Regions from separate parts of the Saccharothrix stipae genome, predicted to be linked through region 2. Evidence: riboswitches for the same ligand, from Rfam matches in the RefSeq annotation. Region 2 holds a riboswitch; each other region holds the start of a gene.
What was found. Region 2 has a riboswitch for cobalamin ahead of ACYVLT_RS05500 (CbtB domain-containing protein). Riboswitches for the same ligand answer to the same signal wherever they lie in the genome.
Positions count from the first base shown of each region.

Region 1 (9,500 bases), on a different contig from region 2:
AGCCGGGAGTAGAAGTCCAGGCCGGCCTGGTTGACCGGACCACCGTCCGGGCGGATGCGCGGCCACGCCGTGGAGAACCGGTAGGCCTGCAGCCCGAGGTCGACCATGAGCTGGACGTCTTCGTCGACCCGGTAGTAGTGGTCGGCGGCGGGGTCTCCCGTGTCGCCGCCCACCACCGCGCCGGGGACCTTGCAGAACGTGTCCCAGATGGACGCGGTGCGACCGTCCGCGGTGGTCGCGCCTTCGATCTGGAACGCCGCTGTCGCGGCGCCCCACACGAATCCCTCGGGAAAGGAAATCGACTCCACAGCTACCCCTTCACAGCACCCTGCATGATCCCGGCGACGATCTGCCGACCGAGTACGAGGAAGACGATCAGAATCGGGACCGTGGCCATGGTGGTCCCGGCGAGCACGAGCGAGTTGTCGACGTAGTAGCCGCTCTGCAACTTCTCCAGGGCGACCTGCATCGTCGGGTTGTCGGCGTTGAGCACGATCAACGGCCAGAGGAAGTCGTTCCACGACATCATGAACGTGAAGATGCCGAGCATGGCGGCGGCCGGGCGCACCGCGGGCAGGCACACGTGCCAGAACGTGCGGATCATGCTGCACCCGTCCATGCGGGCTGCCTCGATCAGCTCGTCCGGCACGGCGTCGGCGATGTACTGGCGCATCCAGAACACGCCGAACGCGGTCACCAGGTTGGGGATGATGACCGCACCGAGGGTGCCGGACCAGCCGTACTCCGCCATCGCCATGTAGAGCGGGATGATGCCGAGCTGCGTGGGCACGGCGAGCGTGGCGACCACGAAGACCATCAGCGGTCCCCGGCCCTTGAACCGCAGCTTGGCGAAGGCGAACCCGGCCAGGGTCGACAGCACCACCACCGACAGGGTGACCGTGCCGGAGACCAGGATGCTGTTGCCCAGCGCCTTCCAGAACGGGATCGTGTCGAGCACGCGGCCCGCGTTGTGGAAGAAGTTCCCGCCGGGCAGCAGGGGTGCGTCGGCGGTGAACTTCTGGTCGTCGTGGCTGGCCACCAGGAACGACCAGTAGAACGGGAACGCCGAGCCCAGGATGAACGCGATCAGGATGCCGTAGACGACGAAGCCGGGCCGCCGGTCGGCGAGCGAGATCCTCTTCGAGCCCCGCCGCTTGGCCGGCTTGGGCCCGGTGACGGTCGGCCGGTCGGTGATGGTCGCCATCACGCCTCCCCACTGGACGCGAGCCTGCGGGTGAGCAGGAAGTTGATCCCCGCGATCGCGATGATGACCAGGAACAGGACCCACGCCATCGCCGAGGCGTAGCCGAGGTCCTGGCTCTGGAAGCCGGCTTGGTACATGTAGAGCACGACCGTCTGGTACTGGTGGGTCGCGCCGCCGTTGGCGCCCGCCGAGGGCGCGAAGAGCAACGGCTCGGTGAAGATCTGCAGACCGCCGATGGTCGACGTGACGACCACGAAGATCAGGGTGGGGCGCAGCATCGGCAGCGTGATGCTGGTGAACTGGCGCACCTTGCTCGCGCCGTCGACCCAGGCCGCCTCGTAGACGTCGCGCGGGATGGCCTGCATGGCGGCCAGCACGATCAGGGCGTTGTAGCCCGTCCAGCGCCAGTTGACCATGGTGGCGATGGCGACGTGGCTCCACCAGCGGTCGGCCTGCCAGTCGATCCGGTCGATGCCGAACAGCTCCAGGATGTTGTTCACGGTGCCGTACTGCACGCCGAACAGGTCGCCGAAGATGATGGTCAGGGCGACGAGGCTGGCCACGTAGGGCAGCAGCACGCCCATCCGCCAGCCGGTCCGCCCGCGCAGCGCGGTGTTGAGCAGCACGGCCAGCAGCACCGCGATGATGAGCTGCGGGATCGTGGAGATCGCGAAGATGCTGAACGTGTTGACCATCGCGTTCCAGAACTGCGAGTCGGCCAACAGCGCGGTGTAGTTCTCGATGCCGACGAACGGCTGCTCGTCCGCGCCCAGCTCCCACTCGAACAGGGAGATGTAGGCGGTGTAGAGCAGCGGGAACAGGCCCACCACGGCGAACAGGATGAAGAACGGGGCGATGTACACGTACGGCGAGAACTTCACGTCCAGGCGGGTGAGCCGGTAACGCCAGCTCAACTTGCCCGGACCGATGTCATCGTTGTCGTCGCGCCGCGGCGGGCGGGGCTCGGCGCCCCGCCCGCGCGTGACCGTGAGCTCGGTCGTCATTACTTGGCAGCCTTCTTGGCTCCCTCGACGACCTGCTTCCACGCGTCCTCAGGCGAGGTGCCCTGCTCGACCGAGGTCAGCGCCGGGGAAACGACGTTGTCCTGGATCTCACCGTCCTGCGGGCCCTTGTACTGGGCGGCCGCGACCTTGTTGGCCTGCTCGGCGAACAGCAGGCCGACCTTCTCGCCGCCGAAGTACTCGCTGGTCTGGTTCAGCAGCTCGGGCGAGATCAGGGCCTGGGTCTGGCTCGGGAACGTGCCCTTGGCCTTGAACGCCTTGATCTGCTGCTCCGGCGCGGTCAGCCACGCGGCCAGCTTGGCGGCCTCGGCCTTGTTCTTGCCCTGCTTCGGGACGGTCAGGTACGAGCCGCCCCAGTTGCCGCCGCCGCCGGGGAAGGCCGCGGTGACGGCCCACTTGCCCTTGTGGTCGGGGCCCGCGTTGCCCTCGATGACACCCAGCATCCAGGACGGGCAGGTCTTGGTGGCGAACGCCGACTCCTTGAAGCCGGTCTCCCACTCCGGGCTCCAGGCGGCGAGCTTGGCCGACTGGCCGCCCGCGACCGCGGCGGTGACCTGGTCGAAGATCTTCTTGTCGTCGTTGGTCTCGATCACGAGCTTGTCGTCGCGGTCGAAGTAGCCGGTCTCGGCCTGGTTGTGCATCGGGTTGAAGATCTGCGCGGCCGAGTCGAACCACGGCTTGCCGGTCGCCTTGACGTACTTGTCACCGGCCTCGAAGTACGAGTCCCAGGTCGCGAACAGGGCCTTGACGCCCTCGGGGTCGGACGGCAGGTTCGCGGCCGCGAGCATGTCCTTGCGGTAGCACATGGCCAGCGGGCCGATGTCGGTGCCGTAGCCGATGAGCTTGTTGTCCTTGGTGGTGACCGCGTCGACCTTCCACTGCAGCCAGCGGTCCTCGCGGACGTCCTTCGGGCCGATCTCCTTGAGGTCCTCGAACTGGCCCGACTTGGCCATGACCTGGCTCAGGAAGCCCTCTTCGACGGCCTCGACGTCGGCCAGGCCGGAGCCGGCGCCCAGCTTGGTGAACAGGTTCTGGTGGTGCGGGGCACCCTGGCCGGTCTTGCGCTGCGTGACCTTGACGTTCGGGTTCGCGGCCTCGTACTCCTTGAGGAGTTCCTCGTAGCCGAACTCGTTGAAGGTCGCGATGGTGAGCTCGACCTTGCCGTCGGGCGAGGTACCCGACCCTCCCGAGCCACAGGCCGTGGCGACTGTGGCAAGCACTGCGGTGCAGGCCAGGACTTTGGCCAAGCCTGCTCGACGGTAGCGCACGAGAACTCCTCAGTTGATCGGCGGTGAACGTTCTGGGAGCGCTCCCAGGTTTTGGGGGAGTGTGGTTCGCGCCACGGAGTTGTGTCAAGCTCCCGTGTCCGCGCTGTTACCGACGTTGCGACGTTTGCCTTGCTGGACCGATTCTGCTAGCGGCGTGTCCGGTGGTCCGTTCAGGCACTGTTCGTAGACCGGTCGGACACGCTCGGTTCATCCCCGGGCCGATGGCCCGGAAGAATTCACCAGTCGTGTCCCCCACTCACCCGCCACCAGTCTGCACCGGATGTGCGCGGTAGTCGCCCACCACTGCCGCGCGAGTCGCGCGCCGGGGCACGCCGAGTCGTGCGGTCGGTGGCGCGAGTCGGCCCGCCGGGTGGCGCGCGAGGGCGGGTCGACTCACCGCGGTCGACCCGCCGGCGCGCGGCCGGGCGTCCATTCAGGACCGGGAAGTGATACCCGTTGTCGACGGCGCCCTCATCCGCCGACAACGGGACGTCGGAATTTAGGGGTACCCCTATTTCCGGCTCAACGGCCGTCTTCGAGATCGCCTTCGGATTCCAGGTACGCCGCCTGGAGCGCTTCCAGCGTCGCCGGCTCCGGGTGCTCCCACATACCCCGGTTCGCCGCCTCCAGGAGCCGTTCGGAGATGCCGTGCAGCGCCCACGGGTTCGACCGCGCCAGGAACTCGCGGTTCACCGGGTCCAGCACGTAGCTGGCCGCGAGCTGCTCGTACATCCAGTCCGCGACCACACCGGTGGTGGCGTCGTAGCCGAACAGGTAATCCACCGTCGCGGCGAGTTCGAACGCGCCCTTATAACCGTGCTTGCGCATTGCGGCCAACCACCGCGGGTTCACCACTCGGGCGCGGAAGATCCGGTTCGTCTCCTCGTGCAGGGTTCTGGTCCGCACCGCGTCGGGTCGCGTGCTGTCGCCGACATAAGCGGCGGGCGCTTTACCGGTCAGCGCGCGGACGGTGGCGATCATTCCGCCGTGGTACTGGAAGTAGTCGTCGGAATCGGCGATGTCGTGTTCGCGGGTGTCGATGTTCTTCGCCGCGACCGCGATGCGCTTGTAGGCGCTCTCCATGGCCGGCCGCGCTTCGACCCCGTCGAGTTCACGGCCGTAGGCGTAGCCGCCCCACACCGCGTACACCTCGGCAAGATCGGCGTCGTCCCGCCAGTTCCGGCTGTCGATGAGCGGCAGCAGGCCGGCGCCGTATGCGCCCGGTTTGCTACCGAAGATGCGCATTGTCGACCTTCGCGGGTCGTTGTGCTGCGCGAGATCGGCTTGGGCGTGCGCGCGGACGTAGTTGTCCGCGGCCGACTCGTCCAGGTTCGCCACTAGTCGCACCGCGTCATCGAGCAGTGCCACCACGTGCGGGAATGCGTCGCGGAAGAAGCCGCTGATGCGCACCGTGACGTCGATTCGGGGGCGGTTCAGCTCGGCGAGGGGGATCACCTCAAGACCGACGACCCGCCGGGACTGGTCGTCCCACCGGGGCCGCACGCCCAGCAGGGCGAGCACCTCGGCGACGTCGTCACCGGCCGTGCGCATGGCGCTGGTGCCCCAGACCGACAGGCCGACCGACGGCGGCCACTCCCCCGTCTCCGACCGGTAGCGCTCCAGCAGCGAGTCGGCCATGGCCTGGCCGGTCTCCCAGGCCAGCCGGGACGGCACCGCCTTGGGGTCGACCGAGTAGAAGTTGCGGCCCGTCGGCAGCACGTTGACCAGGCCGCGCAGCGGCGAGCCGCTCGGACCGGCCGGGACGTAGCCGCCGTCGAGGGCGTGCAGGACGTTGGTCAGCTCGTCCGTGGTGCGCGCCAGCCGGGGCACGACCTCCAGCGCGGCGAACTCCAGGACCCGCGCGACGTCCTCGACGTCGGTGAGGGTCCGGGCCGCGTTCACATCCCAATTGGCGTCTTCCATGGCTTGGACGAGCGCGCGGGCCTGGTGTTCGACGCGGTCGGTGGCGGTCCGGTCGTTGGCGCTTTCCGCCAGGCCGAGCGCCTCGCGCAGGCCGGGCAGCGCCGCGACCTGGCCCGCCCACATCTGCTTGGCCTGCAGGATCGACAGCACGAGGTTGACCCTGGTCTCGCCGGTGGGCGCCGCGCCCAGGACGTGCAGGCCGTCGCGGATCTGGACGTCCTTGACCTCGCACAACCAGCCGTCGACGTGCAGGATCAGCTCGTCGAACTCGGCGTCGTGCGGCCGGTCGTCCAAGCCGAGGTCGTGGTCGAGCTTCGCGGCCTGGATGAGGGTCCAGATCTGCGCCCGGATGGCCGGCAGCTTGGCCGGGTCCATGGCGGCGATGTTGCCGTGCTCGTCCAGCAGCTGCTCCAGCCGGGCGATGTCGCCGTAGCTGTCGGCCCTGGCCATCGGCGGCACCAGGTGGTCAACCAGGGTGGCGTGCGCCCGCCGCTTGGCCTGGGTGCCCTCGCCCGGGTCGTTGACCAGGAACGGGTAGATCAGCGGCAGGTCGCCCAGGGCGGCGTCCGGGCCGCAGCCCGCCGACATGCCGACGGTCTTGCCGGGCAGCCACTCCAGGTTGCCGTGCTTGCCGACGTGCACCACGGCGTCGGCGCCGAACTCGTCCTCCAGCCAGCGGTAGGCGGCCAGGTAGTGGTGGCTGGGCGGCAGGTCGGGGTCGTGGTAGATGGCGATCGGGTTCTCGCCGAAGCCGCGCGGCGGCTGGACCATGACCACGACGTTGCCCGAGCGCAGGGCGGCCAGGACGATCTCGCCGTCGGAGTCCTTCGACCGGTCCACGAACAGCTCACCGGGAGCTTCGCCCCAGTGCTGCTCCATCTCCCGCCGGGTGTCCGCCGGGAGCGTCGCGTACCACTCCCGATAGCGGGCGGCGGGGAGCCGGACCGGGTTGCCCTGGAGCTGCTCCTCGGTCAACCAGTCGGCGTCCTGGCCGCCGGCCGCGATGAGGGCGTGGATCAACGCGTCGCCGTCGAGGTCCGCCACCCCGGGCAGCTCGTCGCCGATGTCGTAGCCGTGGCCCTCCATCGCGGTGAGCAACCGGACCACGCTGGCCGGCGTGTCCAGCCCGACCGCGTTGCCGATGCGGGAGTGCTTGGTCGGGTACGCCGAGAGCATCACCGCGATCCGTCGTTCGGCCGGCGGGATGTGCCGCAGCCTGCCGTGGCGGACCGCGATGCCCGCGACCCGCGAGGCCCGCTCCTCGTCGGCGACGTAGACGGTGAGGCCGTCCTCGTCGACCTCCTTGAACGAGAACGGCACGGTGATGATCCGGCCGTCGAACTCCGGGATCGCCACCTGGGTCGCGGTGTCCAAAGGGGACAGTCCGTCGTCGTTCTCGTCCCACGCGGCACGGCTGCCGGTCAGGCACAGGGCCTGGAGGATCGGGACGTCCAGGGCCGCCAGCGCGCCCACGTCCCACGCGTCGTCGTCGCCACCGGCGGCCGCGGTGGCGGGCTTGGTGCCGCCCGCCGCCAGCACGGTGACCACCAGCGCGTCCGCCCGGCCGAGTTCGGCCAGCAGTTCCGGGTCCGCCGCGCGCAGCGAGGCGCAGTAGACCGGCAGCGGGCGGCCGCCCTTGGCCACGATCGCGTCGCACAACGCGTGCACGAACGCCGTGTTGCCGGCCACGTGGTGGGCCCGGTAGTACAGGACCGCGATGGTCGGCCCTTCGCCTGCCTGCTCCCGCTCCAGCAGGCCCCAGGTGGGCGTCGGCTCGGGCGGCGCGAAGCCGTGACCGGTGAGCAGCACGGTGTCGGACAGGAAGTGGTGCAGCTGGAGGAGGTTCGCCGCGCCGCCGTGCGCCAGGTACGCGTGCGCCTCCGCGCACACACCGCCCGGCACGGTCGACAGCTCCATCAGCGGCGCGTCGGGGTTCTGCTCACCGCCCAGCACCACCACCGGCAGACCCGAGGCGAGCAACCGGTCGAGGCCCTCCTCCCACATCCGGCGACCGCCGAGGATGCGCACGACCACCAGGTCGACGCCCTCCACCAGCGCCGTGAGGTCGTCCGCGGCGGTGCGGGCCGGGTTGGCCAGGCGGTAGTCCGCGCCACTGGCACGGGCGGACAGCAGGTCCGTGTCGGAGGTCGACAACAGCAGGATCACGTGCGGGCTCCATCCCTCGGGGGTCCTCGCCCCGGTCGTGGGGGACGGCGAGCGGAGTTCCTGACTCCCGGGACGTGCCCGGTCACAGTGGCGGGACCGCGCCGGATTCACACCGGCTTCCTCCTGCTGCTTCGCCGTTCGGAGGTCACCCTAACGGCAGTTAGCATCCAGTCCATGCCCACGGCACCCCATGCGCCCTCCGCGACGGCCAACACGTCGGCAGGCCGAACCCACCCGGACGCCTGCCCCGGCGCCGTCGACGTGCACCGGGCCGCCGACGGCGGGTTGGCCCGGGTCCGGGTGCCCGGTGGCACGGTGAGCGCGGCGCAGGTCGACGTGCTGCGGACCGCCGCCCTCGAACTCGGTGACGGGTTCCTGGAGCTGACCTCGCGGGCGAACGTGCAGATCAGGGGCTTGGCGCCAGGGGCGGAGCACGAGCTGGGCGCCCGGCTGCGCGACGTCGGCCTGCTGCCCTCGCTGACCCACGAGCGGATGCGCAACATCGTCGCCGCGCCGTTGGAGGACAACCAGGCGTTGGTCGACGCGATCGACGCGGCGTTGCGCGCGGTGCCCGGGCTGGCGTCCCTGCCAGGGCGTTTCCTGGTCACGGTGGGTGGCGCGGTGAGCGGCCTGTCGGGCGACATCGGGCTCGTCGGCGACGCGTTGTTCCTGGCAGGACGGGATTGCGGGCTCCGCGTGACCGATCCAGTGGACGCCGTGGTGACCGCCGCACGCCTGTTCGGCGAGATCCGCGGCGACGCCTGGCGGCTGTCCGAAGTGGACGGCGGTGTGCGGAAGATCACCGAGGCGCTGGGCGTTCCGGGTGACGCCCGGGTCGAGCCGACTGTGATGCCCGTCGCACCGGGCGTGCACGGTTCGGTGATCGTGGCGGGCGTGCCGTTGGGGCGTTGGGACGCGCGGCTGCTCGCCGGCGTGCCGGTGCGGCTCACGCCGTGGCGGAGCGTGGTGCTGCCCGCCGGGAGCGATACCAGCGGCCTGTTCACGTCGCCGGACTCGCGGTGGCACGGGGTGAGCGCGTGCACCGGGCGGCCGGGGTGCGCGAAGTCGTTGGCCGACGTGCGGGCCGACGCCACCCGGTGGGTCGACACCCGGACCGCGCCGGGTCGCGCGCACTGGTCCGGTTGCGCCCGCCGGTGCGGTCGGCCGGCGGGTGACGTGGTGGAGTTCGTCGCGACCGGCGACGGGTACGAGGAGATCAGGTGACCAGCTACGTCAAGGACGGCGCGGAGATCTACCGCCGTTCCTTCGCCACCATCCGCGCCGAGGCAGACCTGGCGCGGTTCCCGTCCGACGTGTCCCGGGTGGTGGTGCGGATGATCCACGCCTGCGGGATGGTCGACCTGGTCCCGGACGTCGACTTCTCGCCGCACGTGGTGCGTGACGCGCGGGCCGCGCTGCTGGCGGGGGCGCCGATCCTCTGCGACGCGCAGATGGTCGCGGCGGGGGTCACGCGCCGTCGGCTGCCCGCCGACAACGAGGTCGTGTGCACGTTGGGCGACCCGCGCGTGCCGGGGTTGGCGGCGGAGCTGGGCAACACGCGCAGCGCGGCGGCGTTGGAGCTGTGGCGCGACCGGCTGGACGGCGCGGTGGTGGCCATCGGCAACGCGCCGACCGCGTTGTTCCACCTGCTGGACATGATCGCGGCCGGCGCGCCCCGGCCGGCGGCCGTGCTCGGCGTGCCCGTCGGGTTCATCGGCGCGGCCGAGTCCAAGGATGCGTTGGCGGACAACGACTTGGGGCTGGAGTACCTGGTCGTGCGCGGTCGTCGGGGCGGCAGCGCCATGACCGCGGCGGCGCTCAACGCGATCGCGAGTGAGGAAGAATGACGGGCAAGCTGTACGGGGTCGGGGTGGGTCCGGGCGACCCGGAGCTGGTGACCGTCAAGGCGGCGCGGCT
Region 1 covers NZ_BAAGTN010000007.1:526,932-536,431, reverse strand. The annotation lists gene ACYVLT_RS15180 (GH1 family beta-glucosidase) at 1-299, opposite strand, end outside; gene ACYVLT_RS15175 (carbohydrate ABC transporter permease) at 311-1,204, opposite strand; gene ACYVLT_RS15170 (carbohydrate ABC transporter permease) at 1,204-2,208, opposite strand; gene ACYVLT_RS15165 (ABC transporter substrate-binding protein) at 2,208-3,494, opposite strand; gene cobN (cobaltochelatase subunit CobN) at 4,017-7,583, opposite strand; cobalamin riboswitch at 7,618-7,746, opposite strand; gene ACYVLT_RS15155 (hypothetical protein) at 7,758-8,807, shown strand; gene ACYVLT_RS15150 (precorrin-8X methylmutase) at 8,804-9,430, shown strand; gene ACYVLT_RS15145 (precorrin-2 C(20)-methyltransferase) at 9,427-9,500, shown strand, end outside.
Region 1: it holds a riboswitch for cobalamin, as region 2 does, so the genes downstream of both, cobN (cobaltochelatase subunit CobN) here and ACYVLT_RS05500 (CbtB domain-containing protein) in region 2, are expected to answer to the same signal.

Region 2 (9,500 bases):
ACGGCCCGTCCACCCAGCAGCACGGGAAACGACCACGACACCGCGCACAACACCGACGCCACCACGTACACGGCGTAGGCGACCCGCACGGTCCGCCGGGCGCCCCACCGTTCACCCAACGTGCCGGAGACCAGCATGAGCAGCGCGAACGGCACCAGGTACCAGGTCAACGAGGCCGCCGCCGACCCCGCCGGCACGCCGAAGTCGGCACCCACCTCGGGCAGCACCGACGACGTCATCGCGCCACCGAACGGCCCCAGGAACCCACCCGCGTACAACGCCGCCAACCGCACCCGGACCACCGGCCCGGCGGTCGGGCGCGGCCTGCTCACATCCCGGTCGGCCCGCGGCCCGGACCGCGCCCGCGCCGCCGCAGGTACCGCTCGAACTCCGCCGCGATGGCGTCACCGCTGGCCTCGGTGATCTGGATCTCCGCGTCCCCGCGCTCCTCCAGCGCCCGCACGTAGTTGCGCACGTCCTCGTCCTCGTCGGCCATCTCGCTGACCGTGCGCTCCCACTCCTCGGCCTGCTCCGGCAGCGCGCCCAGCGGCACCTCGACGTCCAGCACCTCCTCCACCCGGTGCAGCAGCGCCAACGTCGCCTTCGGCGAGGGCGGCTGGGAGACGTAGTGCGGCACCGCGGCCCAGAACGAGATCGCCGGCACCCCCGCCTGCACGCACAGGTCCTGGAACACGCCGACGATGCCGGTCGGCCCCTCGTACCGGGACCGCTCCAACCCGTACTTCGCCGCCGCCGCCTCGTCGTACGCCGTGCCCGTCACCGGCACCGGCCGGGTGTGCGGGGTGTCCATCAGCAACGCGCCCAGCGTGACCACGGTGGTCACGCCCAGGTTCTCGATGTGGCCCAGCAGCTCGGCGGCGAACTTCCGCCACCGCATGTTCGGCTCGATCCCGTGCACCAGCACCACGTCCGTGGAGGACCCCGGCGGGCGGCAGACCGACAACCGGGTCGTCGGGAATTCAACCCGTCGGGTGACGCCGTCCACCATGCGGACTGTGGGTCGCGTCACCTGGAAGTCGTAGTAGTCGTCCGGATCGATCTCCGCCAACGGCGTCGCGTCCCACGTGAGTTGCAGGTGTTCGATCGCCGTGCTGGCGGCGTCGCCTGCATCGTTCCAACCCTCGAACGCGGCAACCATGATCGGGTTGGTGAGCGGTTCGCTGGGGTCGAAGGGGGTCTGGGCGGCCTGGTCCGGATCGGTCACGCGGCCAGACTACGACCACCGCCGCACACCCGACGCCGTAGGCTTGGCGCATGTCGGTTCGTGTCACGCCGCCTCACCTCGGCGCGCCCGCCGACCGCGCGCCCGTCGCGGACGGCGCGATGGGCACGACGCTGCTGGCCGCCGACCCGACCCCGCACGACTGCGCAGGTCATGGGCGTCGTCACGAGGTCTTGCCGACCACCACGCGGGTGATCACGGAAAAGGTGCACATGACGGTCGAGGCTGTGCTGTGGGACATGGACGGCACGCTGCTGGACTCCGAGAAGCTGTGGGACATCCCGCTCAACGAGTTCGTGGAGAAGCTGGGCGGCACGCTCTCGCTCGCGACCCGGCACGCCCTGGTGGGCTCCAGCACGGCCCGGACCATGCGCCTGCTGTTCGCCGAGGCGGGTGTCGAACCGACCGACGAGGACCTCGCCGACGGTGCGGCGTGGATCAGCCGGCGCACCGAGGAGCTGTTCCGGGCCGGCCTGCCCTGGCGTCCCGGCGCGGCCGGGGCGTTGCGCGCGGTCCGCGACTCGGGTGTGCCGATGGCGCTGGTCACCTCCACCGAACGGCGGCTGACCGAGGTCGCGCTGGACACCATCGGCCGCGACCTGTTCGACGTCACGGTGTGCGGTGACGAGGTGGACCGCCGCAACAAGCCGCTGCCCGACCCGTACCTCAAGGCCGCACGACTGCTGGGCGTGGACCCCACCAGGTGCGTCGCGGTCGAGGACTCGCCGACCGGGGCGAGCTCCGCCGCGGCCGCCGGCTGCACGGTGCTGGTGGTGCCGTGCGACGTGCCGGTCGAGCAGGGCGAGCGCCGCGTGTTCCGCGACTCCCTGGTGGGCGTCACGCTGGAGACGCTCGCCCCGCTGCTAGACCGCTGACCCCTGCTCGGCCCGACGCGTGGCGGGGTCGACCAGCAGGCCGAACACCACACCGAGACCCAGCCACAGCGTCGCCGTCTCGGCGAGCGAGGCCACCCGGAAGTCCCACAGCACGCCGGCCGGCACGTCGGCGGGCACGACGTCCGGTGTCGCCGGGAACGCCACCAGCAGCACGACCACCGCCGCCACCACGGCCCCCGCCACCGCGGTCCAGCGCACCGGACCGCTCAGGTGGCCCAGCCGGGACGCCAGGTAGCCCGCCCCGAACGCGACCAGCAACCCGGCCGCGATCAACCCCAGGTAGAGCACCGTGCGGTACTCCACCGTGTGCGGATCACCGACCCCGGGCGGGTTGGCCGGGTACTTCACCGCGGGCAGCAACGCCGCCGCGCCGAACGCCGCCGCCGACAGCGCCACCGCCCGGACGAACGGCGCCTTGGTCGCGAACCAACGCCGCGACACCGCGTACGCGGTGGCGAACAGCGCGCCGACGGCGACGCCCACCACCACGGCGGCGAGCACACCGCCGACCACCTGCGTGCCTCGGCTGAACAACTCGCCGTGCTCGTGATCCGAGCCCGGCGCCGCGGGACGTGCCCGTTCCACGGCCAGTGCCGCCCGGATCGGCGCCTCGACCACGAGCACGCCGACCAGGCCCGCGAGCAGCCCGGACACCGCGCCCGCGCCGACACCGCGCAGCAGCAACCCCTGGTAGGTGGGTGTTTTCACGTCGCCGCGCCTAGTGGCACGGAACGCCGAGCGCGTGCCGCCCGTCGTGGAAGAACTCGTGCACGGTCTCGGCGGCGTGGCCGAGCGCGATGCCGTTCTCCTGCAGGACCAGCCACGTCACGGTCAACGCGACCAGTGCGACGGCGTAGGCCCACCTGGGAACGGGGGTGACCCGGGGATCGGTGAGAGCAGGGGTGTGCGCGGGGCTCGTCATGACGGCCTCCTCCATACCTCGTGGAAGGTCAACAACAACTCGTGCCGCAGCCGGTCTCCTGACTCCCGGATCGACGCCGTCCCCGCGTCTTCCCAGCCGCTCCACGCGGCCAGTGACGTTCTCGGCGGGTTGGCTCCCCGGTCACAGTGGCGAGGACCGCGCCGGATTCACACCGGCTTCCCGTCCACTGCGGCGCTGCGAACCGTAGATGTCGATCGTGGGCTGGCACAACCGACCAGACGAGTTGTCGTGTTCCTCACGTGCGCCGGTCAGCGCCGCGGCAACGGGCAGTCACCGCAGGTGCCGCCGCCGTCGAGCCGGTAGTACAGGCAGCAGCTGCGCCGCCGGAACACCACCTCGCCGGGGAACGGGATGAACTCGCCCGTGCCCTTGAGCGGCGGGTCGGCGAACAGCTCGTCGGCCAACCCGGAGCAGTCGATCCCGCCGCGGTGGACCGCGCGCAACGCGCCCGCCATGGACGACCCCGCGTTGCCCCACAGCAGGCCGCGCGCCACCGGCGTGACCGCGTGCACCGCCTCCACCACCGGCGCCAGCGACTCGGCCACGCCGATGCCCGCGAGCGGGTCCTTGAGCCGGACCTGGAGACCGTCGGGGCGGTAGCGCCACCACAGGTTGGCGGGCCGGATGTCCGGCGCGACCCCGTCGACCGCGCGTGCGGCGACCACCGGGCTCAGCAGCCGAGCGGTGTAGCCGAGGAAGAACAGCGACGCGGCGACCCGCCGTTCACCGGTGCGGTACCGGTCGCCGATCCGGTCGAGGGCGTCGGGCAGCTCCGGGCCGTCGAGCAGCCGCGCGCCGTCGTGCCAGGTGTCGTCGGGCCGGCCGACGTCCAGGGCGAAGAACGGGCTGAGGCCGCGGATCTGCCGCAGGGTGGTCAGGACTCGGGCGAACTCGGACACGTGACCTAGTCTGCCGCCGTGGACGCACTGGGGTTGGGACTGGCCCTCGGCCTGGCCGCGAGCATCAGCCCCGGGCCGCTGTTGGTGCTGGTGGTGACGTCGGCGCTGCGCTCGGGTTGGCGGGCGGGCGCGCTGACCGCTTGCGCGCCGCTGCTGTCGGACGCCGTGGTGGTCGCCGTGACGCTGCTCCTGCTGGACCGCCTGCCCGCGCGGGCGCTGGGCGTGCTCGGGGTCGTGGGCGCGGTGTTCGTGTTGTGGAGCGGCGTGCAGACGGTCCGGGAGGCGCGGTCGGCAACCCTGACCGCCGGCTCCGCGACCGGCGGCTCCGCCGGCACCGCCGGACCGGTGGACGCCGTCCGCCCCGCCAACGCCGCCGGACCTGCCGATCCCGCCCGACCTGCCGCCGCCGACCGCCCTGTCGATACCGGCGGACCTGCCGATTCGCCCGCTGCCGGCGAGCCCGCTGCCGATGAGACCGTTGTGCCGCAGGAAGGCCGTGCTTCGCAGCCGTCCCCGCCCAGGGGACCCCTGTTTTCGATTCTACCGACGGGGTCCGACAAAACCGGTTCGCGTGCGCTCCGCCGAGCGGTCCTGGTGAACGTGCTCAGCCCGCACCCGTGGCTCGCCTGGGCGACCGCGCTCGGTCCGTTGACCATCACCACCTGGCGCGCGTCGCCCGCCGCCGGTGCGGCGCTGCTGATCGGGTTCTACCTGACCCTCGTCGGCGGCAAGCTGGTGATCGCCCTCCTGGTCGCCCGCGGCCGCCGACGCCTCGGTGACACCGGTTACCGGCGCGCCCTCACCGGCGCCGGCGCGGTGCTCGTGCTCGCCGGCGTGGTGATGGGGGTCGAGTTCGCGTCCCCCTGAACGCCCGGAGATCGTGGTGCCCATGACCGACGAAGCGTTCCTCGACCACGTCGCCGACCGGTTGGCGGCCCTGCCCGCCGTGCACGCGGTCGCCCTCGGCGGCTCACGTGCCCAAGGCGCCCACACCCCGGATAGCGACTGGGACCTCGCCGTCTACTACCGGGGCGACTTCGACCCGGCCGACCTGCGCGCGGTCGGCTGGCCCGGCGAGGTCTCCGAGGTCGGCGGTTGGGGCGGCGGCGTCTTCAACGGCGGCGCCTGGCTCACCGTCGACGGCCGGCGGGTGGACGTCCACTACCGCGACCTCGACGTGGTCGAGCACGAACTGGCCGAGGCCGAGCAGGGCCGCTTCCACTGGGAGCCGCTGATGTTCCACCTCGCCGGCATCCCCAGTTACCTGGTCGTGGGCGAGCTCGCACTGAACCGGGTGCTGCGCGGCGACCTGCCCCGCCCGGCCTACCCGGAGGCGCTGCGGGCGGCGGCACCGCCGGTGTGGCACGAGAGGGCGGCCCTCACCCTGGGCTACGCCCGCACCGCCCACGCCCCGAACGGCCGGCTGGTCGAAGTCGCGGGAGCCCTGGCAACCGCCGCGTTGCAGACCGCACACGCCGTGCTCGCCGCACGTGGTCACTGGACGACGAACGAGAAGCGGCTGTTGCAGGAGGCCGGGCTGCGCGGTGTCGACGCCGTCGTGGCAGGGCTGCGGCCGGAGCCCGAGGCGTTGGCACGGGCGATCGCCGAGGCGGAGCGGCTGTTCCGGGCGGCCTGACCTACGGCAGGTAGAACGTCATCAGGTCGCCGCGCACCGGCGGGAACAGGGTGTGCATCAGGTCGGCGTTCGGACCCGGGTACACGTCCGGGTGACGCGTGGTCAGGCCCCGCAAACCGTGCGGCCCGAACAGCAGCGACGCCAGCAGGTCGGGCGCCACGCCCGCGCCGCCCGCCGCGCCCGGCGCCTGCATCGTCCCGCCCGGCACGACCGACCCGACCTCGCCCGCCTTGAACGGCAGCCGCACGTGCGACTCGTAGAACGAGACGACCGCCTCGCCCTCCCGGTCGGCGAAACCGCCGTCCACCAACCGCCGGCCGAACACCGGCCGCAGGTGCTCCAGCAACGCGACGGGATCGCCGATCCGCACGTAGTACGAGTTCGCCTCCTCCGCCGCGGGCCCCAGGAACGGCTCCAGCGCCTCGCCCGCGACGGTGCCCGGCCGCTCGGTCAGCTCGGTGGCCCCGGTCAACGCGAGCAGCGCGTGCGCCGCCGCCTCGTCCACGGCCGCCACCTCGCACAGCCGAACGCCCTCCTCCGGCGGGGTGGTGCGACCGGTGGCGACCGGCACGCCGTCCCGTTCCACCAGCCACTCCGTGCTGCCGTCACGGGCCACCAACCACCGCCACAGACCGGGGGAGTGCGGCATCCGCAAGTCGGCCCGCGCCTGCTCGGCGTCCTGCAGGCGGGCCATCGTCGGGATGTCGTCGGTGGTGGCCTCGCGCAGCGCGTGCCCGCCGGCGTCGGGACGCCCCGTGACCGGTCGGGTGGCCGAGATCGGGATCGCGTAGGTGTAGCCGAACCGGCGGTAGAAGTAGGGGATGCCGAGCATCACGTTCACCAGCTGGCCGCGTGCGACGGACCGTTCGTGGGCCCAACCCATGAGCGCCCGCACCAGCCCCCGGCCCTCGTAGGCGCGGTCGGTGGCGACCAGTTCCACCTGGCCCGCCGGGATCTCCACCCCGTCGAGCACCAGCGTCTCGTCCAGCAGGGTCGCGGTGGACACGACCTTGTCGCCGTCCACGACGACCGCGCACGCCTCCCAGCCCGCGTCTGGGTCCTCGACCACCAGTCGGTGGTCGACCGCGTCCGCCGGTTCGCCCCGCTCGACCAGCAGCGCGCCGATCTGGTCGAGGTCTTCCGGGCGCGCGGCCCGCAGCACCAACCCCTCGGTCATCGGTGCAGTGTGTCGGCGCGCCCGCGGTGGCGCCATCGGATTTTCGGTGGCGGTCGCGGGCCCGCCCACGCAGAATCCGCGCATGCCGTGGCTTCCCGCTGACTTCGCCCACCCGACCCGCGTGCCGCTCGACGGCGAACACCACCTCCGGCCGATTCGCGAGTCCGATGTGGACATCGACTACCCGGCCGTGATGGGTTCGCGGGAACGGCTGTGGTCGCGGTACGGGGAGAAGTGGGGTTGGCCGCCCGCGGACATGACCCACGAGCACGACCGCGTCGACCTGGCCCGGCACGAACGCGAGCAGGACGCGCACGAGTCGTTCAACTACGCGCTCTTCAACGCCGACGAGACCGAGCTGCTCGGGTGCGTCTACATCGACCCCGTCGACGATCCCAAGCGTGCCGACGACGCGCAGATCTCGTGGTGGGTCGTGGACGAGCACGCGGGCACCGACCTGGAGCGCGCGCTGGACGCGTTCGTGCCGAGGTGGATCACCGAGGCGTGGCCGTTCCGCAGCCCGCACTACGGGATCTGACGGTCGCGCGGTGACCTCGCCGGGCGGTCCGACCGCCACCGCGGCGAACCTTCGCAGGCGCGGTCGTCGTGATGCCTGACCTGGGTTCCTGCGGCCGTTCGGGGGATGGGAGGATCAGACCCCGTGAAGACCTTCGACGAGCTGTTCGCCGAGCTGAGCGAACGCGCACGCACCCGCCCTGAGGGCTCCGCCACCGCCGCGGCTCTGGAGGCCGGGGTGCACGCGCAGGGCAAGAAGGTGCTGGAGGAGGCCGGCGAGGTGTGGATCGCCGCGGAGCACGAGTCGGACGAGCGCCTGGCCGAAGAGGTCTCCCAGCTGCTGTACCGCGTGCAGGTGCTGATGCTCGGCCGCGGGCTGACCCTCGAGGACGTGTACAAGCACCTGTGATCCTGGAGGTCGCCGCGCTCGACGTCCGCCCCGGTCTGGAGGCGGACTTCGAGCGGGCGTTCGAGCAGGCGCGCGCGGTCATCGCGCGGTCGCCCGGGTTCGTCTCGCTGGACCTGCGGCGGTCGGTCGAGCAGCCGTCCCGGTACCTGCTGCTGGTGGGGTGGGAGACGCTGGAGGACCACACCGTCGGCTTCCGGCAGGGACCGCTGTACCCGCGGTGGAAGGCGTTGCTGCACCACTTCTACGACCCGTTCCCGACCGTCGAGCACTACCGCCCGGTCTGACCGCGCAGCAGGTCGACCACCTGGTCGTCGGTGGTCTGGTCGAAGTGCCCGTAGAACCGGCCGACCGCCCGGAAGTCGGTGCGCGGGTGCGGGCAGACCACCAGGTCGGCGTCCGCGCCCAGGGCGCGCACCGAGTCCGCCGCGCCCACCGGCACCGCGAGCACCAGGCGGCGCGGGTGCTGTCCGCGGGCCTCGCGCAGCGCGGCGCGGGCGGTGACGCCGGTGGCCAGGCCGTCGTCCACGACCAGCACGTCGCGGCCCGCCAGCCGCACCGGCCCGTCGCGGTACAGCTCCAGCCGCCGTCGTGCCTCGCGCCGTTCGGCCGCGCACGTCTCGGCCAGGTCGTCCGGGGTGAGGCCGAGCACGCGCAGCGCGTCGTGGTCGAAGATGGGCTCGCCCTCGGCGGTGACCGCGCCGATGCCGTACTCCGGGTGACCGGGCGCGCCGATCTTGCGCGCCACGGCGACGTCCAGCTCGCCGCCCAACGCCGCGGCGACCTCGAACGCCACCGGCACGCCACCGCGGGCCAGGCCGAGCACCAGCGGATCGGTCCACGGCTCGCCGACCAGCGCCCGGGCGAGCACCCGGCCTGCCTCGGAGCGGTCGGCGAACCTCACACCCCCATGGTGCGCCCGTCGTGCGCGTACTGCGAGCACGGCACCTAGCGCTCCCGCACGAACAGCGACTGTGCGCCGCGCCCCACCGGACCGTGCTGGTCGTGCAGCACGCTGCTCGCCACGCCGACACCGGACGGGCCGATCACCGTCCGCGCGTCCAGGGCGAACCACTCGCCGACCGGCTCGCGGTGCAGGTGCACGGTCAGGTCGGTGTTGATCGCGTACCAGGTGCGGATGTCGAGCCGGCTGGACACCCCGCTCGCCGAGTCCGCCACGGTGAACAGGCGTTGCGCCGCGCTCGGCTCCTCGCCCGCCACCACCGGCACGCGCGCCCGCGCCCACACCACCGCGTCACCGGGCGCGAAGATCCCGCCGCTCACCGAGCGCCACTCCATCGCGGCCAGGTAGCCGCCCCGCCAGTGCTCCGGGATGGCCATCGGCTCGCACGCCGACGGCGGCGCCGGTGGTCCGCCGGGTTCGGACGCCACCGCCGCCGTGTCGCCGACGACGATCCGCCAGGCGCTCGCCCGCAGCACCGGCCTGCCCCGGTGCGCCAGCGCCGCGGTCAGCAGCTCCACCGAGCGCCCGGGCCGGGCCATCGACGCCGTCACGGTCAGCTCCGCCACCGGCACCGGGCCCAGCACCTCGAACACCACCCGTGACAGCAGCACGCCCGGACGTGGTGCGCACCGCTCCAACGCCCGCACCAGCAGGGCCGACGGCGGCCCCAGGTGCTGGCTGTCGTCGCCCCACGGCCCGGTGGTGTGCCCGGTGGCGGCGAACCGGTCGTCGTCGAGCCGCTCGTAGAACGCGTCCATCAGCGCGACCTCATCAGCGCGACCCCATCAGCGCAACCCATCGGTCGAACCCCGGCCGGGTC
Region 2 covers NZ_BAAGTN010000002.1:545,401-554,900, reverse strand. The annotation lists gene ACYVLT_RS05520 (MFS transporter) at 1-332, opposite strand, end outside; gene ACYVLT_RS05515 (PAC2 family protein) at 329-1,225, opposite strand; gene ACYVLT_RS05510 (HAD family hydrolase) at 1,456-2,118, shown strand; gene ACYVLT_RS05505 (CbtA family protein) at 2,107-2,847, opposite strand; gene ACYVLT_RS05500 (CbtB domain-containing protein) at 2,858-3,061, opposite strand; cobalamin riboswitch at 3,093-3,276, opposite strand; gene ACYVLT_RS05495 ((2Fe-2S)-binding protein) at 3,331-3,981, opposite strand; gene ACYVLT_RS05490 (LysE family transporter) at 4,000-4,848, shown strand; gene ACYVLT_RS05485 (nucleotidyltransferase domain-containing protein) at 4,871-5,617, shown strand; gene ACYVLT_RS05480 (GNAT family N-acetyltransferase) at 5,619-6,794, opposite strand; gene ACYVLT_RS05475 (GNAT family N-acetyltransferase) at 6,877-7,332, shown strand; gene ACYVLT_RS05470 (phosphoribosyl-ATP diphosphatase) at 7,456-7,719, shown strand; gene ACYVLT_RS05465 (antibiotic biosynthesis monooxygenase family protein) at 7,716-8,003, shown strand; gene ACYVLT_RS05460 (phosphoribosyltransferase) at 7,988-8,620, opposite strand; gene ACYVLT_RS05455 (thioesterase family protein) at 8,665-9,441, opposite strand.

Region 3 (9,500 bases), on a different contig from region 2:
CGGCCAGGCCGAGCAGGTCCAACGTCTCCTCGACCCGCTTGCGCATCACCGGGTTCGGCAGCGCCAGCGACTCCATCGAGTACGCCAGCTCCTCCTCGACCGAGTCGGTGACGAAGCCGGACCTCGGGTCCTGCGCCACCATGCCGACCACGTCGGCCAGCTCGCGCGGCGGGTGGTCGCGGGTGTCGCGGCCGGCCACCACGACCCGGCCGGTGAGCGTGCCGCCGGTGAAGTGCGGCACCAGGCCGTTGACCGCGCGCAGCAGCGTCGACTTGCCCGATCCGGTGCGCCCGACCACCAGGCACAGCTCGCCCTCGGGCACGTGCAGGTCCACCCCGGCCAACACGGGCGCGGCGGCGTCGCGGTAGGTGACGGAGACGTTCTCGAACCGGATCACGCGTTCACCCTGTTCCTGACGATCACCACGGGTGCGAGCGCGCACAGCAGGCCGATCGCGGGCAGCAACGGCAGTCCGGGCGCGACCAGCGGCACCGTGTCCGGTGTCAGCGCGGTACCGCCGAGACCGTCCGGCGCCAGGAACGTCGCCAGCGTCGCGACCACGCCGGACGTGACGATCAGCAGCTCGCGCGGACCCCACCGGTCCGGTCGGTACCGGCTGCGCCGCACCCGCCGCGAGCCGGTCCACAGGCCCGCGATCGCCAGCACCGAGCCCGCAACCAGCGTCGGCGTCGCCACCGCGCCCGGCCCGCCGCCACCGAGCAGCCCGAACGCCCCGACGCACAGCCCGACCAGCCCGCCGAGCACCAGCACGCCGGTCACCACCCTGGTCCGCCCGGGCAACCCCGCCGTCCGGCCGTACCCGCGCGAGTCCATCGCCGCGGCCAACTCCAGGGACCGCTCGAACGCGTCCTCCAGCACCGGCACCATCAGCACCCGCATCGCCTTCACGCCGCGCACCGCGTCACCCCGCAACGCCCGGGCCCGGCGCACCGAGCGCGCGCTGGCCACCAGTTGCGGTGCCACCGTCAACGCCACCACCACCGCCACGCTCACCTCGTACAACGCGGCCGGCAACGACCGCAGCAGCCGCTTGGCGTTGGCCAGCGCGTTCGCCGCGCCCACGCAGCACAGCAACGTCGCCAGCTGAAGCCCTTGGTACAGCGCGAACGCGAGTCCTTCCGCGCTGACCGGTCCACCCAGCCGGATGCCCTTCGCCCACGCCGGCAACGGGATCTCGGGCAGCGTCACCAGCACCGTGGGCCCGCCGACCCCGCCGAGCAGCACGTGCAACACCATCCGGATGGCGATCACCACGAGGGCGAACTTGAGGAACACGCCGTAGGCGCTCGCCCACGGCGTGTCCTCGCGGCACGACACGGCCACGTACCCGGCGACCGCGATCACCAACGCCAGCAGCAGCGGGTTGGTGCTGCGGCTGGCGACGGCGGCCAGGCACAACGCCCACAGCCACCACGCGCCGGGGTGCAGCCTCACTCCGCCGCCTTGGCCCGTCGCCGCGCGGTCAGGATGCCCAGGCCCGCCAGCGCGGCGATCACCACGATCCCGATCACCAACCCGACCGTGCCGCCGGACGACGTGCCCGCCGTCGGCCGCACCGCCACCGCGGTCGGGCTCGACGAGCTCGTCGGGGAGGAGGCAGGGCTGGGAGTGGTGCTGCCCGTCGTCGCCTCGGCGGAGGACGGCGCGGTCGTCGTCGCCTCGGTCGTGGTCGGCGCGGCGGTCTCCGACTGCCGCGTGGGCTGCTGCGCCGGTTGACCGGGCTGGGGTTGCGGCGCCGGTGGCACGGGCCCGCCCGGCTCGGGCGCCGGAGGTTGCGGCGCGGGCTGGGTCGGCTTCGGCGCGGGCGCCGGTGGCGCGATGCCCGGCTGCTCACCCGCACCGAACGACCAGCCCTCGACGCTCCCCGGCGCGGGGTCGTGGGCGCTCGCGCTCGTGCCGCTGTAGACCCACGACCCGCCGGGTTGGCCGTGCCAGTAGCCCCAGTACGCCGTGGGCGGGGAGGTGTTGACGCACGGGTCGCTGCCGGGCTTGCCGTTGACCCGGCACACGAACCCCGGCTGCCGGGCCGCGAACGTGTAGCCGAACCCGGCGCCGCTCAGCGCGGCCGTGCCGGAGGCCGGATCACCCGGCGCGCAACCCGTCTGCACGCCGCCGCCCAGCGCGCGGAAGTCCACGACCACCGTGACGCCCGCGCAGTCCGCCGCCCGGGCGGTCACCGGTGCGTTCAGCAGCGCGAGCCCCATGACGGCCAACGCCGTCGGCACGCGCCGCCACCAGCTCGTCACCTGCGTGCGCCCGCATACCGCTTGCGTGCCAGCACGACCGCGAGCACACCGCCGACCAGCAGCAACGCGCCGATCCACAGCATCGGGCCGACGGCCGCGCCGGTCCGGGCCAGGGCGCCGCGGTTGGCCACCACGGCCACCACCGCGGTCGTGGTGGTCGTGCTGCCTGCGGTCGTCCCGGTGGTGGAGGAGGTGGTCGACGTGGCCGTCGTGGTGGCCGAAGTGGTCGACGTGGACGAACTCGGGGAGGTCGTGGTGGCCGAGCAGTCGAGCACCGGCGCGCCCGGTTCGCCGCCCTCGGCGGTCAGGTCCGCGAAGCCGACGCCGACCAGCCCGAGCACGCCCTGGGCGCTCGCGCGCAGCGACGTGGGCTGCGTGAACCCCGTCTTGTCGAACGCGATCGCACCCCGGTCGGCCGCCGCGGCCGTGCAACCGACCTGCAACGACCTCAGGAACTTCGCGGCCAGGTCCGCGGCGGCGGTGCGGCCGCCCGCGCGCAGCGCCTGCGCCGCGAGACCGGTGCTGTTGGCGTTGCCCTCGTCGGTCTTGCCCTCGTCGCGGAACCCGCCGCCGGGCTGCTGCACGCCGGTCAGCCAGTCCAGCGCCCTGCCCGCCTCGGCCGTCCGGTCGGCCGCGAGCAACGCCTGCGCGACCATCGCCGTGGCGTCCACGTGGGACGCGCAGGTCGCGGCCTCCAGGACCAGCGGGAACCCGCCGTCCGGGCACTGGGCGCCGACGAGGTAGTCGACGGCGGCCTTCGGCGCGCCCTGCCAGCGGTCCAGCGCGAGCACCGCGAAGGCCTGGGTGAAGCCGTTGGAGTAGTCGCCGTGCTGCGACTTGTCCTGGAACCGGCCGGACGGCGCCTGCAGCGCGGTGAGACCGGCGATCAGGTCGACGTCGCCGAAGTCGGTCGGGTCCTGGCCGCGCACCTGCGCCGCCAACGCCAGCTTGGCGTGCGCGCCCGCGTAGGACTGGTCGGGGTCGCCGAAGTGCAGGTAGTTGTCGATCACCGCGGGCTCGGCGACCCAGGCGGCGGCCCGGTCCGCGCTGTCGGACGCGACGCCGGCCGCGGTGAAGGCGAACAGTGCGTCCAGCGTGAGGCCCTGGTCGGGGTAGGGGACGCCCTCGAACACGTGCTCGAAGTGGTCGCCGTCGACGAGTTGCCGGGCGAGCCACCCGGCGGCGGCGTCGCTCACGTCGGTCGTCGGCACGGCCGGCGCCTCACCCCGGGCGGCGGGAGCCGACGCGAGCGCGGCGACGGCGGCGGTGGCGATGACGGCGGCGGTCCGTCTCAACGACATGGTCGGCCTTTCCGAGGCGTGGGCGGACCCCGGACAGCCGTGATCGACTTCCCCCGGGCTCCGACCCGTTGACCTCGACGGTGTCAGGAGCGTGGCACGCGCGACGGGTGTTCGGGCTCGTCCCGGGTGGGACCTACCGTTGCGGGTCAGCGCCGGATTTCGACCGGCTTCCCCCGTTTCACGCGCGATTGCCGATCGTCTGTCACGGGCCTTGGCGTGTCAATCCGCCTCTAGCGCGATGCTGCTCACCCCGGCGTGCGGTTACCGTCGGTCATTCGACCTGGGGAAGAGGGGTGTTCGATGACGACTCTGGCGTCCGTGCGCGACGGCTTGGTGGCGTGGGTCGCACGGCGTTCGGCGACGCGGTGGGTGTTGGGCAAGATCGGTTCGCGGGCGTTTGCGCTGCTCCCGGACCGTGCGCTGGTTCCGCTGAAGCGGGACGGGGTGGTGCCGGTCGCCGAGCTGGAGCGGATGCGGGAGGCCGGCGCGGTGCACCGGATCCCGGTGCCGTTCGGCCTGCGCGTGTGGTTGGTCACCGGGCAGGACGAGGCGAAGAAGGTGCTTTCCGACACAGGCGCGTTCAGCAACGACTACGCCCGGCTCGGCGCCGCGGTCGGTCGGGTCGAGCAGACGCCCGGCGGTCTCGGCTTCGCCGACGCGCCCGACCACACCCGGCTGCGCAAGCTGCTCACGCCGGAGTTCACCATGCGCAGGCTGTCGCGGCTGGTGCCGCGCATCGACGCGATCGTCACCGAGCGGCTGGACGCCATGGAGGCCGCCGACGGGCCGGTCGACCTGGTCGAGGAGTTCGCACTGCCGATCCCGTCGCTGACGATCTGCGAGCTGCTGGGCGTGCCCTATGAGGACCGCGACCGGTTCCAGGAGCTGGCGGCGGCGCGGTTCGACCTGTTCGGGGGAGCGGGGCAGGCCTTGGGCGCGATCTCCGAGTCGCTGTCCTACATGGAGGAGATCGTGCGCCGCGAGCGCCGGTCGCCGGGTGACGGGCTGATCGGTTCGATCATCCGCCAGCACGGCGACGACGTCAGCGACGTCGAGCTGGCCGGTCTGGCCGACGGCGTGCTGACCGGCGGGTTCGACACCACGGCGTCGATGCTCGCGTTGGGCGCGATCGTGCTGCTGAAGGACGAGGCCGCGCGTGCGGCGATGCGTGACGACGACGCGGCCGCCGCGCCGATGGTCGAGGAGCTGCTGCGGCACCTGAGCGTGGTGCAGGTGGCGTTCCCGCGCTTCGCCCGGCACCCGTTGCTGGTCGGCGACCAGCAGATCGAGGAGGGGGACGTGGTCGTGGTGTCGCTGTCGGCGGCCAACCGCGAGGAAGCGTCCGACTTCGACCCGAGCCGCTCGGCTTCGTCGCACCTGGCGTTCGGGCACGGCGCGCACCGCTGCGTGGGGGCGGAGCTGGCGCGGCTGGAGCTGCGTGCCGCGTACCCGGCCCTGCTGCGCCGGTTCCCCCGGCTGCGCCTGGCCGACGAGCGGCCCGCGTTCCGCACCGCGTCGATCGTCCACGGTGTCGACTCGCTGTTGGTGCACACGCGCTGAGCGTCGCACCGCGCTGAAGGTGGCATTGCGCTGAGCGTCGAACCGCGCTGAGCGTTGAACTCGGGTGCGCCGAACGTAGGACTCTCGCGTGCTGGACGTAGGACTCTCGCGAGAGTCCTACGTTCGGCGCCCGTGTGTCGCACTGGGCCGGTCGGCGTCCGGCTAGCGCCACCAGAGCGAACCGGGCGTTACCAGTTGTCCGTTATGTCCACCGAGCGTGACGGGCCGGGCGGCCGTTCGGCCGACCTCCGTTGACCATGGCATAACCGCTGGTCAGGCTGCTGGTCTGAATCACGGACGAGTGAGAAGTCGACTCCGTCAACCCTGCGTCGGAGCGCACTGGTCCGGGTTCACCCGAAGGAGCCGAACCGTGCGTCCTCTCCACCGAACACTCGCCGTCCTGGCCGCCGCGACCACCGTCGTGGGACTCACCACCGGTGCCGCCGCGGCCGAACCCCTGCACCAGGCGGACATCGTCATGGCGACGGCGTCCGCGACCGTCCACCCGGTCAAGGACTCCTACATCGTGCTGCTGAACCCGTCCGCGCGCAGCGGTGCGAGCGTGGCCGCGACGGCCGGTGTCACACCGACCCACGTCTGGAACGCCGCGCTCAACGGGTTCGCCGCCAAGCTCACCCCCGCGCAGCTGCGCAAGCTCAGCCGCGACCCGGCGGTCACCACGATCGAACAGGACGTGCTGGTCACCGACGCGCTCGACGCCACCCAGGCCAACCCGCCGTCGTGGGGCATCGACCGGGTCGACCAGCGCAACCTGCCGCTGTCCAACTCCTACACCTACGCCTACACCGGCGCGGGCGTCCACGCCTACATCATCGACACCGGCATCACGCCCGGCCACGCGGACTACGGCGGCCGGGCCACGTTCGACTACAACGGCTACGACACCAACAACACCGACTGCCACGGCCACGGCACGCACGTCGCCGGCACGATCGGCTCCGCCACCTACGGCATCGCCAAGGGCGTGCGGCTGCACGGCGTGAAGATGATGAGCTGCTCCGGCAGCGCCACCACCACCTCGGCGCTCAACGCGATCAACTGGGTGACGGCCAACCACACCAAGCCGGCCGTGGCGAACACGTCGTGGAACTTCACCGCGTCGGCCGGCCTGGAGACCGCGATCCGCAACATGATCGCCGCGGGCGTCTTCCTGGCCACCTCGGCGGGCAACACCGGCGGCAACTCGTGCGACCGGCTGCCGCGCAAGGTGGAGACGGCCAGCGTGGTGGCGTCCTCCACCAGCACCGACGCCCGGTCGTCCTCCTCCAGCACGGGCGCGTGCGTCGACATCTACGCCCCGGGCAACGCCATCGTCTCGACCGTGCGCACCGGCGGCTCGGGCACGATGAGCGGAACGTCGATGGCGACGCCGCACGTCGCGGGCGTGGCCGCGCTGTACAAGCAGCGGTTCGGCGACCAGCCGTCGGCCACCGTGCACAACTGGCTGAACTCCAGCGCCACGCCGAACGTCATCAGCGGCGGCGGCACCGGCGGCACGGTCAACCGGCTGCTGTTCACCAACGGCCTGTGACCGCCCCCGGCGCGCGGGGCCGCACCCCGCCCCGCGCGCCGGGCACCACCCGGTAACGGTGCGGCCGCGCGAGCGACGCGCACTCCTCACGATGACCGCGGCTTCCTGCGGGCCGCAGCAGCAGCCGTCGACTTCGACCGCGCGGCCCACGTTCGACCCGACGCCCGCCCCTGTGCGCCCGACACCCACGCCGGTCGGGACCTGGCCGGCTCTGCCGGAACCGACGTGCCGCCGGGCTTCGCCTCGGGCCTGCCCGGCACCGGCGGCGTCACCACAACACCCGGCAAGGTCGGCAACCGGCTCACCGCCGACCTGACCGGGCCCGATCTACCACCGGACCTACGACCACTCCGTGGAGGTCGAGGTCAACTTCATCCACCGCGTCGGCACGTGGGTCAAGGACTACGGCGCGCTCACCGGGTTGAGCATCCCGGTGCTCGCCGCGGCCGCGTGGAAGGCCGTGACCTGGCTTCGCAAGCGCAGGAAGGACGCCACCCCGCCGGCACCACGAGGACGAGGGCGATCGCGACATCTCGAACCACTGACCACGTGATCAGTCGCGTGGCGGTCCTCCGGCGTCCAGCACCGCCGAGAGGTGCCGAGCCACCGCGGCGACGTGCGGCGGGTCCACCATGGACAGGTGGTCGCCGGGCACCGGCACGACCTCCAGCACACCGCACGCGTCGGCCCACCCGAGGTCGTCGTCGTCCTGCCGGCGCAGGTAGCGCGAGTCGAGCACGGTGGTCAGCGTCTCCCGGTCGGTCGCCCGGTAGAACACCACCCGCCCCGGGAAGTGCCGCGGCGTGAAGCGCTCGGCGGCCCGCGCGTCCAGGTAGGACGTGCGCTGGTGCCGCAGCGCGCCCGCGCTGATGCCCAGGTCGGCCGCCACGAGCGCGGCCAGCACCGCGTCGACCTGACCGACGTCGTCCAGTTCCGCCAACGACTCCCACGGCAGCTCCACCGACGCCCCGTAGACCTCCTCGACGTGCCGGACGTACCGGGCGAACCGGTGTCGCACCAGGTCGGCGGGCGCGACGTCGGGAGCGGGCAGCGGGCGGACGGTGTCGATCATCACCACCAGGTCGACCTCGGCGCCCAGCAGGCACGCCACCTCGTGCGCCAGGCACCCGCCGAACGACCAGCCGCCCAGCACGTACGGCCCGGTCGGCTGCACCGACCGCACCAGCTCCACGTACCGCGCGGCCTTGCCCGGGATGTCCGGCACGTCGTCGATCCGCTCGTACCCGAAGCAGGGCCGGTCCTCCAACAGCTCCACCAACGGCTCGTACACGCTCGTCGGACCGCCCGCCGGGTGGAACAGGTGCAGCGGTCGCCGCGACCCGCCCGCGCGCAACACCCGCACCGGACCGCCCGCGTCCTCGAACGCCGCCCGCAGCCGTTCGGCCATCGCCTCCACGGTGGGCACGGTGAACAGCGAGTCGTCCGCCCCCGCCACCCGCCGGCGAACCAGCGCCAGCAGCCGCTCGCGTGAGCCGCCGAGGGCGAAGAAGTCGTCGTGGACGCCGAAGTCGCGCCGTCCCAGCACCTCGGCCCACTGGCCGAACACCCACCGCTCGGTCGGGTCACGCGGTGCCACCCGCGTCGACGTCTCCGGCGCCAGGCCCGCGAGGTGCCGCTCCACGTCCCGCAGGCTCGCGCCGCGCAGCAGCAGCGGCACGGGCAGCTGCACGCCCAGGTCGTGCTCGATCGCGTTGCGCAGCCGCATCGCCATCAGGGAGTCCAACCCCAGCGTGGTCAACGGCAGCGAGGGGTCCGGCTCGGCGCCCATCACCCGCGCCACGATCGCGCTCACCCGGTTCGCCGCCGGCCGGTCGGACGGCGGTCGGAGGAACGACTCGAAGAACGGCCGGTGCGCCAGGCGCGGGAACAGCTCCGCCACCCGCCGCCGGTCGAACCGCACCACGCCGGTCGCCACCCGCCCGGACAGCAGCAACGCCTCCACCGCCTGCACGCCCTCGGCGGGCGAGATCGGCCGCAGCAGCGGGTTGTCGTTGTCCCGGGCCAACCCGACCCGGCTCCACGCCCCGAACCCGATCGTCGTCGCGGGCAGCCCGGACGCGCGTCGCCACCGGGCGAACCCGTCCAGCCACGCGTTGGCCACCGCGTACGCGGCCTGGCCGGGCGAGCCGAGCAGCGCCGCGGCCGAGGAGAACACCACGAACCAGTCCAGCCGGTGCCCGGCCGTCGCCTCGTGCAGCCGCAGCGCGCCGTCGACCTTGGGCCGCAGCACGCGCCGCACGTCGGCCGGGTCGAGCCGGTCGAACGGCGCGTCGGCCAGCACCCCGGCGGCGTGCACCACGCCGCACAGCCGCAGCCCGCCGTCCACCGCCGCGGACACGGCCCGGTCGGCCACCCCGGGTTCGGCGACGTCACCGGTCACCACGACCACGTCCGCGCCGAGTGCCCGCAGCTTCGCCACCTCGGCCCGCGCGTCCGGCGACGGCCCGCGGCGTCCGCACAGCACGATCCGCGCGGCACCGCGCTCGGCCAGCCACCGGGCCATGACCAGGCCCAACGCGCCCAACCCGCCGGTGACCAGGTACGCGCCCGAGTCGACCGCGGACCCCGTCGGCGGCACGCCGACCTCGGCCCGCCGCAACCGCGCCGCGTACCGCGCACCACCGCGCCAGGCGACCTCGTCGTCGTCCTGGTCGGCGAGGAGCTCACCCGGCAACGCGGCGACGTCGTCCACGTCCACGACGGTGGCCCGCAGCCGCGGCCGTTCGAACGCCAGCACCCGGACCGCGCCGCGCCACGCGGCCTGCTCCGGCACGCCCGCCTCACCGTCCAGGACGCACG
Region 3 covers NZ_BAAGTN010000001.1:124,339-133,838, forward strand. The annotation lists gene ACYVLT_RS00535 (ABC transporter ATP-binding protein) at 1-397, opposite strand, end outside; gene ACYVLT_RS00540 (CbiQ family ECF transporter T component) at 394-1,455, opposite strand; gene ACYVLT_RS00545 (hypothetical protein) at 1,452-2,267, opposite strand; gene ACYVLT_RS00550 (prenyltransferase/squalene oxidase repeat-containing protein) at 2,264-3,568, opposite strand; cobalamin riboswitch at 3,654-3,790, opposite strand; gene ACYVLT_RS00555 (cytochrome P450) at 3,869-5,128, shown strand; gene ACYVLT_RS00560 (S8 family peptidase) at 5,499-6,680, shown strand; gene ACYVLT_RS00565 (hypothetical protein) at 7,033-7,233, shown strand; gene ACYVLT_RS00570 (SDR family NAD(P)-dependent oxidoreductase) at 7,234-9,500, opposite strand, start outside.
Region 3: it holds a riboswitch for cobalamin, as region 2 does, so the genes downstream of both, ACYVLT_RS00550 (prenyltransferase/squalene oxidase repeat-containing protein) here and ACYVLT_RS05500 (CbtB domain-containing protein) in region 2, are expected to answer to the same signal.